DNA from 2 places in the Variovorax sp. VRV01 genome. Region 2 is predicted to be linked to the other one. Evidence: predicted binding sites of a transcription regulator. Region 2 holds the regulator's gene; the other holds the start of a gene.
What was found. The regulator LexA, encoded in region 2, represses DNA repair genes until DNA is damaged. The targets are predictions, from matches to a motif close to ACTGTATNNNNATACAGT.
Positions count from the first base shown of each region.

Region 1: a site for LexA is predicted at 2,253-2,270, ahead of IB278_RS28755 (DNA topoisomerase IV subunit B). Genes of this name have one in related genera too.

Region 1 covers NZ_JACVBS010000022.1:66,832-72,002, reverse strand. The annotation lists gene dapA (4-hydroxy-tetrahydrodipicolinate synthase) at 1-113, opposite strand, end outside; gene IB278_RS28770 (class I SAM-dependent methyltransferase) at 157-726, opposite strand; gene IB278_RS28765 (hypothetical protein) at 735-875, opposite strand; gene IB278_RS28760 (MFS transporter) at 899-2,122, opposite strand; gene IB278_RS28755 (DNA topoisomerase IV subunit B) at 2,303-4,300, shown strand; gene IB278_RS28750 (lytic transglycosylase domain-containing protein) at 4,327-5,171, shown strand, end outside.
Region 2 covers NZ_JACVBS010000007.1:107,206-112,376, reverse strand. The annotation lists gene lpxK (tetraacyldisaccharide 4'-kinase) at 1-631, shown strand, start outside; gene IB278_RS14325 (Trm112 family protein) at 612-794, shown strand; gene kdsB (3-deoxy-manno-octulosonate cytidylyltransferase) at 868-1,641, shown strand; gene adk (adenylate kinase) at 1,777-2,433, shown strand; gene IB278_RS14310 (asparaginase) at 2,461-3,450, opposite strand; gene lexA (transcriptional repressor LexA) at 3,524-4,207, shown strand; gene IB278_RS14300 (hypothetical protein) at 4,347-4,715, shown strand; gene IB278_RS14295 (D-2-hydroxyacid dehydrogenase family protein) at 4,806-5,171, shown strand, end outside.

The DNA.
Region 1 (5,171 bases), on a different contig from region 2:
AGGGCGGGGTAGTCGACACTGCCGTCGTCGTGCATCGGCGTGGCAAGAGCGACGATGCTGCCTGTCAGTTGCTCCAAGGGGAATCTCTCTGTCGGGTGGACGAAAGCGCCGATTCTACTTACTCCGGCGTCCCCGGAAACGGCGGCCCCGGCGGGCTCAGTTTCCCTGCAGCAGATGGCGTGGGGGCTGGCCCGCGCCGGCATCGCCGGCACGGATGGCCGCGATGCGCTGCACGAAGCGCGCCGGTTCGGCAAGGAAGCCATCCTCGTAGGCCACCACGCGCAAATCCTTGCATGCGGCCAGCAGTTCGCCGGGCTGCAGCAGGAAGTCGGGCCGCGAGGGCTTGCCCACCGTCTCATTGCCGGCCGCAAAGGTTTCATACAGCAGCACGCCGCCCGGCGCGACCGCGGCCACGATGTCCGCCATGCGCGGGCGCCACAGGTAGTTGGTGACGACCACCGCGCCGAAGGCCTGGCCCGCGAACGGCCAGGGGCCGGCCTCGATGTCGGCGGCCAGCACGCGGCCGAAGGCGCCCGCGGCTTCGGCGGCTTCCACCGAGCGGTCCACGCCCGTCACCGCATGCCCGCGCGCCGCGAACCACCGCATGTGCCGTCCGTGGCCGCAGGCCACGTCGAGCACGGCAGCCCCGGGGGCGAGCAGGTGCGACCACCGCACGATCCATTCCGACGGCGCTGTTCCGCCATGCGGAGGTGCTGCATTTTTCATAGCAATCATCAGAAGCAGGACCAGACCTGGTCGACCAGCGTCACCAGGAAATCCGGGTGCACGTAGAGCGCAAAGACGCCGCCCAGCGCCGCCAGCGCGGCCGCCAGCCAGCCGGCCTGCACGAGGCGGTGGCGCATCTGCGGAATCATGGGGCCATTGTCCTTCGCCAGGATCAGCCGGGCACGGCGACCGGCCGGCCGCCGCGCGCAATGGCGCTTTCCTTCACCGGCAGGTTGATCAGCGCCGCGAACACGCCCAGCGCGATCGCGATGTACCAGACGATGTCGTAGCTGCCCGTGGTGTCGTACAGATAGCCGCCCAGCCAGACGCCGATGAACGAGCCGACCTGGTGGCTCAGGAACACGAAGCCGCTGAGCATCGACAGGTGCGCCACGCCGAAGATGCCCGCGATGATCGCGTTGGTGGCGGGCACCGTCGACAGCCACAGGAAGCCCATGGCCGCCGAGAACACGTACACGCTGAGCGGCGAGATCGGCGCCAGCAGGAACAGCGCGATCGAGACCGCCCGCGCAAGGTAGATGGCCGCCAGGATCTTTCGCTTGGCCAGCTTCTGGCCCAGCAGCCCGACCGTGTAGGTGCCGAACACGTTGAAGAGCCCGATCAGCGCGAGTGCATAGCCCGCCACCTCGGCCGGCAGGCGCTGGTCGCGCAGGTAGGTCGGCATGTGGATGCCGATGAAGGCGAGCTGGAAGCCGCAGACGAAGTACCCCGCCATCAGTAGCCCGAAGCTCGGATAGCGGAAGGCCTCGCCCACCGCCTGCAGCACCGACTGGTCGCGGTGCCCCGCGAGCGCGCCGCGCTGCGGCTCGCGCAGGCCGAAGGCCAGCGGCAGGATCACCAGCGCCAGCATCGCCACCGCCGCGAGCGCGCTCTGCCAGCCCAGCTGCCTGATGAGCAGCCCCTCGATCGGGGCCAGCAGGAACTGCCCGAAGGAGCCGGCCGCCGCCGCCACGCCCATGGCCCAGGAGCGCCTTTCGGCCGGAATCTGGCGCCCGATCACGCCATAGACGACGGCATAGGTGGTGCCGGCCTGCGCCGCGCCGATCAGCACGCCGGCGCTCAGCGTGAACAGCAGCGGCGTGGGCGAATACGCCATGCCCAGCAGGCCCAGCGCATACAACGCTGTGCCGGCGACAAGCACCCGGAAGGCGCCGAAGCGATCGGCCACCATCCCCGCGAACACGCCGAAGATGCCCCACGACAGGTTCTGCACGGCCAGCGCGAACGAAAAGGTCTGGCGGCTCCAGTCCTGCGCCTGCGTGATCGGCTGCAGCCAGAGGCCGAAGCCGTGGCGGATGCCCATGGAAAGCGTGACGATCATGGCGCCGCAGATCAGCACCTGCTTGACCGAGAGAGTGGGAGAGGAGGCTTGCATGCCGTCGAATGTAGCGACTCGGGTACTTTGGCGGGCGCGCTGGCGGCCAAGGCCATTGATGATTTGTGCCGCCGGCTTTGATGCGCGCCGCGCATCAAAGCCGGCGGCCCGGCCGTGAACGCGCAGTGTGCCTGTATGGGTATCCAGTTGTTTGGTGGCGACTGACTACAATCCGCCCCCATGGCGACTCCCCCCAAGACTCCCCCCAGTTCATCGTCCGCGTCCTCCGGGTACTCGGAAGGTTCCATCCGCGTGCTCAAGGGCCTCGAGCCCGTGAAGCAGCGCCCGGGCATGTACACCCGGACCGACAACCCGCTGCACGTCATCCAGGAAGTGCTCGACAACGCCGCCGACGAGGCGCTGGCGGGCCATGGCAAGAAGATCAAGGTCACGCTGCATGCCGACAACTCGGTCAGCGTCGAGGACGACGGCCGCGGCATTCCCTTTGGCCTGCACCCTGAAGAAAAAGCCCCGGTGGTCGAACTGGTCTACACCCGGCTGCACGCCGGCGGCAAGTTCGACAAGGGTTCGGGCGGCGCCTACAGCTTCTCGGGCGGCCTGCACGGCGTGGGCGTGTCGGTGACCAACGCGCTGTCGAAGCGCCTCGAAGTGACGACGCACCGCGAGGGTTCGGTCGCCAGGCTGGCCTTCAGCGGCGGCGACGTGATCGAGCCGCTGCAGGTGCGCAAGCTCGAGGCCGGCGAGCGCAAGCAGGGCACCACCGTGCGCGCCTGGCCCGACGCCAAGTATTTCGAGACCGCGGCGCTGCCGATGGCCGAGCTCACCCACCTGCTGCGCAGCAAGGCCGTGCTGATGCCGGGCGTGAGCGTCACCCTCACGGTCGAGAAGACCAAGGAAACGCAGCAGTGGCTCTACAAGGGCGGCCTGAGCGACTACCTCATGCAGACGCTCAACGGCGACCCCGTGATCCCGCTGTTCGAAGGCAGCGGCCATGCCGACAAGAACGCCGACAACTTTGCCGAGGGCGAGGGCGCCGACTGGTGCGTGGCCTTCACCGAAGACGGCCAGCCGGTGCGCGAGAGCTACGTCAACCTGATTCCCACCAGCGCCGGCGGCACGCACGAGAGCGGCCTGCGCGACGGCCTGTTCACCGCGGTGAAGGGCTTCATCGAATTGCATTCGCTGCTGCCCAAGGGCGTGAAGCTGCTGCCCGAGGACGTGTTCGCGCGCGCCTCGTACGTGCTGAGCGCCAAGGTGCTCGACCCCCAGTTCCAGGGGCAGATCAAGGAGCGCCTCAATTCGCGCGATGCCGTGCGCCTGGTGTCGAGCTTCGTGCGCCCGGCGCTCGAGCTCTGGCTCAACCAGCACGTCGACTATGGACGCAGGCTCGCCGAACTCGCCATCAAGGCCGCGCAGACGCGCCAGCGCGCCGGCCAGAAGGTCGAGAAGCGCAAGGGCTCCGGCGTGGCCGTGCTGCCCGGCAAGCTGACCGATTGCGAGAGCAAGGACACCAGCCACAACGAAGTCTTCCTGGTCGAGGGCGATTCGGCCGGCGGCAGCGCCAAGATGGGCCGCGACAAGGAGAGCCAGGCCATCCTGCCGTTGCGCGGAAAGGTGCTCAACACCTGGGAGGTGGAGCGCGACCGGCTTTTTGCCAACACCGAAATCCACGACATCTCGGTGGCCGTGGGCGTCGATCCGCACGGCCCCGCCGACACGCCCGACATGAGCGGCCTGCGCTACGGCAAGATCTGCATCCTCTCCGATGCCGACGTGGACGGCTCGCACATCCAGGTGCTGCTGCTCACGCTGTTCTTCCGCCACTTTCCGAAACTCATCGAAGCCGGCCACGTGTATGTCGCAAAGCCGCCGCTGTTCCGCGTCGATGCGCCCGCGCGCGGCAAGAAGCCGGCTTCCAAGGTCTATGCGCTCGACGAGGGCGAACTCACGGCCACGCTCGATAAACTGCGCAAGGACGGCGTGCGCGAAGGCGCCTGGAGCATCAGCCGCTTCAAGGGCCTGGGCGAAATGAGCGCGGAACAATTGTGGGAAACCACGCTCAATCCCGATACCCGGCGCCTGATGAAGGTCCAATTGGGGCGCTTCGACTTCAGCTCCACCCAGGGCGAGATCACCAAGCTCATGGGCAAGGGCGAGGCAGCCGCCCGGCGCGAACTGATGGAACTGCGCGCCGACGATGTCGATATCGATGTTTGACCACCCTCGTGAAAATTCCAGACCTCATGCGTCCGTTGCTCCTGGCCCTGCTGCTGTGTGCGCAGCAGGGGCTCGCGCACGCCGCTGACGTCTACGGCTACATCGACAGCAAGGGCGTGGCGCACTTCGCGTCGGAAAAGATCGACGAGCGCTACCAGGTCTTCTTTCGCCGCGGCCAGAGCTTCGATACCGCGCAGGGCCTGGCGCCGTTCGCGCGCGGAGGGCGCAAGCTCGACGGAAAGGTGCCGCAGGCCTCGCAGACCCTGCTGGCGCTGTTCGAAGCCTCGCCAAGCTACAAGACCGCCAAGGCCGCGCTGCGCGATGCGGCCAACAAGCATTCGATCGACTACGAATTGCTGCAGGCGCTGATCGCCACCGAATCGGGCTTCGATGCCCAGGCCGTTTCGCCCAAGGGCGCGATGGGTCTCATGCAGCTCATGCCGGCCACCGCGCAGCGTTATGGCGTCGCGGCCGACAAGCGCAGCACCATCGAGAAAAAGCTGTTCGATCCGCGCGTCAACATTGCCGCGGGCTCGCGCTACCTGCGCGACCTGATCGCGATGTTCCCGGGCCAGATCGAACTGGCGCTGGCCGCCTACAACGCAGGCGAAGGCGCGGTACAGCGCGCGGGCAACAAGATTCCCAACTACAAGGAAACGCAGAACTACGTGCAGACGGTGCTGCAGCTCTATGCCTACCTGAAGCCGTCGGCGGCGGGATCGTCGGCCGTGGCAGGCGGCAGCGGGCGCGGCGGCAAGACGCCGGGGCGCATCCGCATGGAGCTCACGGTGCCCAAGGGCGGCGCCCTGGGCCGTGGCAACATGCCGCCCGATTCGCCGGGCGCCATGCCGGCCATGCCCGATGCGCCCGA
Region 2 (5,171 bases):
CGCGCCGGTGTTCGTGGCGCGGCGCCGCATCGAGGCTGCGCGCGCCCTGCTCGCCCGGCACCCGGCCACGCAGGTCATCGTGAGCGACGACGGGCTGCAGCACCTGGCGCTGGCGCGCGACATCGAGATCTGCGTGTTCGACGACCGCGGCGTGGGCAACGGCTGGCGGCTGCCCGCAGGCCCGCTGCGCGAGCGCTGGCCGCGCCCCTGCGACCTGGTGCTCCACAGCGGAGCGCACCCCGCATTCGAGGGCGGCTACACCGCCACCCGTGCCCTTGCGCACGATGCCGTGGCGAGCGACGGCAAACGCACGCCGCTCGAGGCACTGGCCGGCGAACCGCTGATCGCGCTGGCGGCCATTGCGCGGCCCGAAGCATTCTTCGGCATGCTGCGGGCGCGCGGGCTGACGCTTTCCGAGACGATCGCCCTGCCGGACCACCACGATTTCGAAGGCTGGCAGCGCCCCGCCGGGACCGGGCAGCGCCTCGTCTGCACCGAAAAAGACGCCGTCAAGCTGTGGCCCAGGGCGCCCGACGTGCTGGCGGTGCCGCTGGACTTCACACCCTCGCCGGAATTCTTCGCGGCGCTCGACGCAAAGCTATCATCGCTCGATGGATACCAAGCTGCTTGAACTGCTCGTCTGCCCCGTCACCAAGGGCCCGCTGACCTGGAACCCGGAGAAGCAGGAACTCTGCTCGCGCAGCGCGCGCCTGGCCTATCCGGTGCGCGACGGCATCCCCGTGCTGCTCGAGAACGAAGCGCGCACGCTGTCCGACGAAGAGCTGGGGCTGTGAGCGCCGCGCCGGGCCGCCCCAAGCAAGCTCGCTCCCGCCTGGCGGGAAGGCGCGCAGCGCCAAGGGTGCATCAATGAACTTCACTGTCCTGGTGCCGGCCCGGCTGGCTTCGACGCGGCTGCCCAACAAGCCGCTGGCCGACATCGCCGGCTTGCCCATGGTGGTGCGCGTGGCCCGGCGTGCCGGCCAATCCGCCGCCGCGCGCGTGGTGGTGGCGGGCGACGACGCGGCCATCGTCGAGGCGTGCGCAAGGCATGGCGTGGAAGCCATCCTGACCCGCCAGGACCACCCGAGCGGCTCCGACCGCCTGGCCGAAGCCTGCGAACAACTGGGGCTGGACGGCAACGACATCGTCGTCAACGTCCAGGGCGACGAGCCGCTGATCGACCCCGCGCTGATCGACGCCGTCGCATCCGCGCTGGCCGCACATCCGGAAGCCGCCATGAGCACGGCGGCCCACGAGATCGACTCGCTCGACGACTTCCTGAACCCGAACGTGGTGAAGGTGGTGCTCGATGCACAAGGCAACGCGCTGTACTTCAGCCGCGCGCCCATTCCATGGTGGCGCGACGGTTCCGCCAATGGCGCGCCACCCTCCGTGCTGCCCGCACCGGCTCCGCTGCGGCACATCGGCATCTACGGCTACCGCGCCGGCTTCGTGCGCAGCTTTCCTTCGCTGGCACCTGCGCCCGTCGAGGCCACCGAAGCGCTCGAACAGCTGCGTGCGCTGTGGCACGGGCATCGCATTGCGGTGCACGTCAGCCATGTCGCACCCGGGCCCGGCGTCGATACCCCCGCGGACCTCGAGCGCGTGCGCGCGGTCTTCGCCGCCGAACCGGCGCGCTAAAAAGTGCGCTGCCGCAAGCGTGGCAGCGGAAATTCTTCACGCGCTCGCATGCTATCCTCGACGCAACTCCGCCTTGCCCCGCTCCCGGGCTGACGCTTGGCGCGACACAAGATCGAAGAACCCTCCGAGGACACCATGAGACTAATTTTGCTGGGCGCGCCCGGGGCGGGCAAAGGCACGCAAGCAGCCTTCATCTGCCAGAAATACGGCATCCCTCAAATTTCGACCGGCGACATGCTGCGCGCCGCCGTCAAGGCCGGCACCCCGCTCGGACAGCAGGCCAAGGCCGTCATGGAGTCCGGTGGGCTCGTGAGCGACGACCTGATCATCAACCTCGTGAAGGAACGCATCGCGCAGCCCGATTGCGCCAGCGGCTTCCTGTTCGACGGCTTCCCCCGCACCATTCCCCAGGCCGACGCCATGAAGGCGGCTGGCGTCAAGCTCGACTACGTGCTCGAAATCGACGTGCCGTTCAGCGACATCATCGAACGCATGAGCGGCCGCCGTTCACATCCTGCGTCGGGCCGCACCTACCACGTCAAGTTCAATCCGCCCAAAGTGGAAGGCAAGGACGACGTCACGGGCGAAGACCTGATCCAGCGCAAGGACGACGAGGAAGAAACCGTGCGCAAGCGGCTCGAGGTCTACAGCCAGCAGACGCGTCCGCTGGTCGACTACTACTCGGCCTGGGCCAAGGCCGATCCGGCTTCGGCGCCGAAGTACCGCGCGATCCAGGGCGTGGGCAGCGTCGAAGAGATCAAGCAGCGCGCACTCGCGGCCCTCAGCAGCTGAGCCTCCTCGGCTGCCCGCGGCCGCCGCTCAGGCGGCCGCCGTTTCCATCAGTTCCAGCATCAGCGCGATGCGCGCCTTGACGGGCGTGAGCGCACCGGCGTCCCGCAGCGGATCGCCGGGCTTGGGCAGGATGCGTCCGTTCGCGCAACGGGTGGCACGCAGCACTGCCACGCCCGCGGCCTGCGCCCGCAGCGCCGCCGCCTCGAGCGCATGGTGCACCGTGCCATTGCCGGTCGCGGCCACGACCAGTCCGCGGATCGGTTCGGCAGCGCCCGATGCGCGCTCCTGCAGCAGCAGGTCGACGAGCGCGCCGCTTGCGCCCGCATGGCTGGTGACGATCTCCACGCGCGGCCAGCGCACCTCCGCCCCTGCCTTCGCTTCAGGAAGCTTCGCGGCCCCGCCCGCCGCCTGCGGCCAGTCGCGCAGGCGCCGCACCGCGCCCTCTTCCACATAGCCGATCGGCCCGGCATCGCCCGATGAAAACGCGTCCGGCCGGTAGGTGTGCACCTTCTGCACATCGAGCGCGCCGTGGATGGCACCCGCGCAGACCACCGTCACACCGTGCGCCGCCGATGTGGCCGCGACGGCGATGGCATCGCGCAGATTCTGCGGACCGTCGGGCGAGAGCGAGCTGGCCGGGCGCATGGCGCAGGTCAGCACCACGGGCTTGCCGGACGCAAGCGCCGCCTGGAGGAAGAAAGCCGTTTCCTCGATGGTGTCGGTGCCGTGCGTGATCACCACGCCCGCCACGTCGGCCTCGGCCAGCCAGAACGTGCAGCGCGTGGCGAGCTGCAGCCAGACGTCGAAAGCCATGTCCTTGCTGTCGAGCTGCGCCACCTGCTCCGCCACGAGCGCCACGCCTGCGGGCGCATCGATGCCGCCGAGCAGGTCCGCCACGCCCACCTCTCCAGCGGTGTAGCCAATGTTGTCGGCACCGCTCGCGGCCCGGCCTGCAATGGTGCCGCCGGTGCCCAGGACCACGATGCGCCGCAGGCCGGAGGAAGGGGAATTAACCATGGGTTGCCAACTTTTAAAAACTGGTTAAAAATACAGGTACTGGATATTCAGCCAGTGCCGCAAGGAACCACATATGCAGTTCGCCGTGAAGCTTACCGCCCGCCAGCAGCAGATCCTGGACTTGATCCAGAGCGCCATTGCCCGTACCGGCGCGCCGCCCACGCGGGCCGAAATCGCCAATGAGCTGGGTTTCAAGTCGGCCAATGCCGCCGAGGAGCACCTGCAGGCGCTGGCCCGCAAGGGCGTGATCGAACTTGTCAGCGGCACTTCGCGCGGCATCCGGCTCAAGGGCGATGCGCTGCGCTCGCTCAACGAGACGCGCCACCGCGAAGGCGGCCAATTCTCGCTCTCGCTGCCCGGCATGTCGCAGCTCGCGCTGCCTCTGATCGGCCGCGTGGCGGCGGGCTCGCCCATCCTCGCGCAGGAACACGTCGACCAGACCTATTACGTCGAGAACACGCTGTTCCAGCGCCAGCCCGACTACCTGCTCAAGGTGCGCGGCATGTCCATGCGCGACGCCGGCATCATGGACGGCGACCTGCTCGCGGTCCAGGCCACCAAAGAAGCGCGCAACGGCCAGATCGTGGTGGCGCGCCTGGGTGACGAAGTCACGGTCAAGCGCCTCAAGCGCAACAAGCAGGTCATCGAGCTGCATGCTGAAAACCCTGACTACCCGACCATCGTGGTCCAGCCCGGCGAGCCCTTCGAAATCGAAGGCCTGGCGGTGGGCCTGATCCGCAACACCATGCTGATGTAGGCCTTCGCGGCCTGCCGAAAGCAGCAACCCATCCGGCCGCAACAGGTGGCGGGCGTATGGCGCTTTGTCGCCATCACCCTGTTGCGTCCATTCAAAGAAATCCTGCCTGTGTTCAACCTCAGACTTTTTTGGAGTTCACATGGGAATCGCCCTCCTCGCCATCGCTGATTTGTGGATGCCGCTGCAATCGCTTGCAAGCCGGCTGCTGCCGGCACGCCGCCCGGCGCGGCGCGACACCGGCAGCAGCTCCGCCGGGTTGCGCTACGTCGCGGTCCGGCCGGCCTGCGCGGCCCGCGACCACGCGGCAACCCCCAAAGCGGCGCCGGCGCCCGTGCGGCCGCTGCGCGTCATCCGCGTGGTCGACGGCCCGCAGGGCGAAAGACGCAACACCAACCGCATGGTGATTTCGGGCCGCATGGCCGACGTCTGCGCCGAGCTCGACCGGCTGGCGGCACTCGAGGCGATGGAAACCATCAGCCCCGCGCCCCGCTCCACCCAGTTGCACTGAACCCGTGCACCCCGGTGACCACTGCCCGGGGTGGGTATCCAAACGTTCACACGCGCGTCACGCCAATGCTGCGAGGCACAATGGCACGCCATGAACATTGTGATCCTCGACGATTACCAGGACGCCGTGCGCAAGCTGCGCTGCGCCGCCAAGCTGGACGCGTACGCAGCCAAGGTCTACACCAACACGGTCAAGGGCATCGGGCAGCTTTCGGTCAGGCTGAAGGATGCCGACGTGATCGTGCTGATCCGCGAGCGCACCCAGATCTCCCGCCAGCTGATCGAAAAGCTCCCCAAGCTCAAGCTCATTTCGCAGACCGGGCGCGTCGGCGGCCATATCGACGTCACGGCCTGCACGGAGCGCGGCGTGGCGGTGGCCGAGGGCACCGGCTCGCCCCAGGCGCCTGCCGAGCTGACCTGGGCGCTGATCATGGCGGCCATGCGCCGCCTGCCGCAG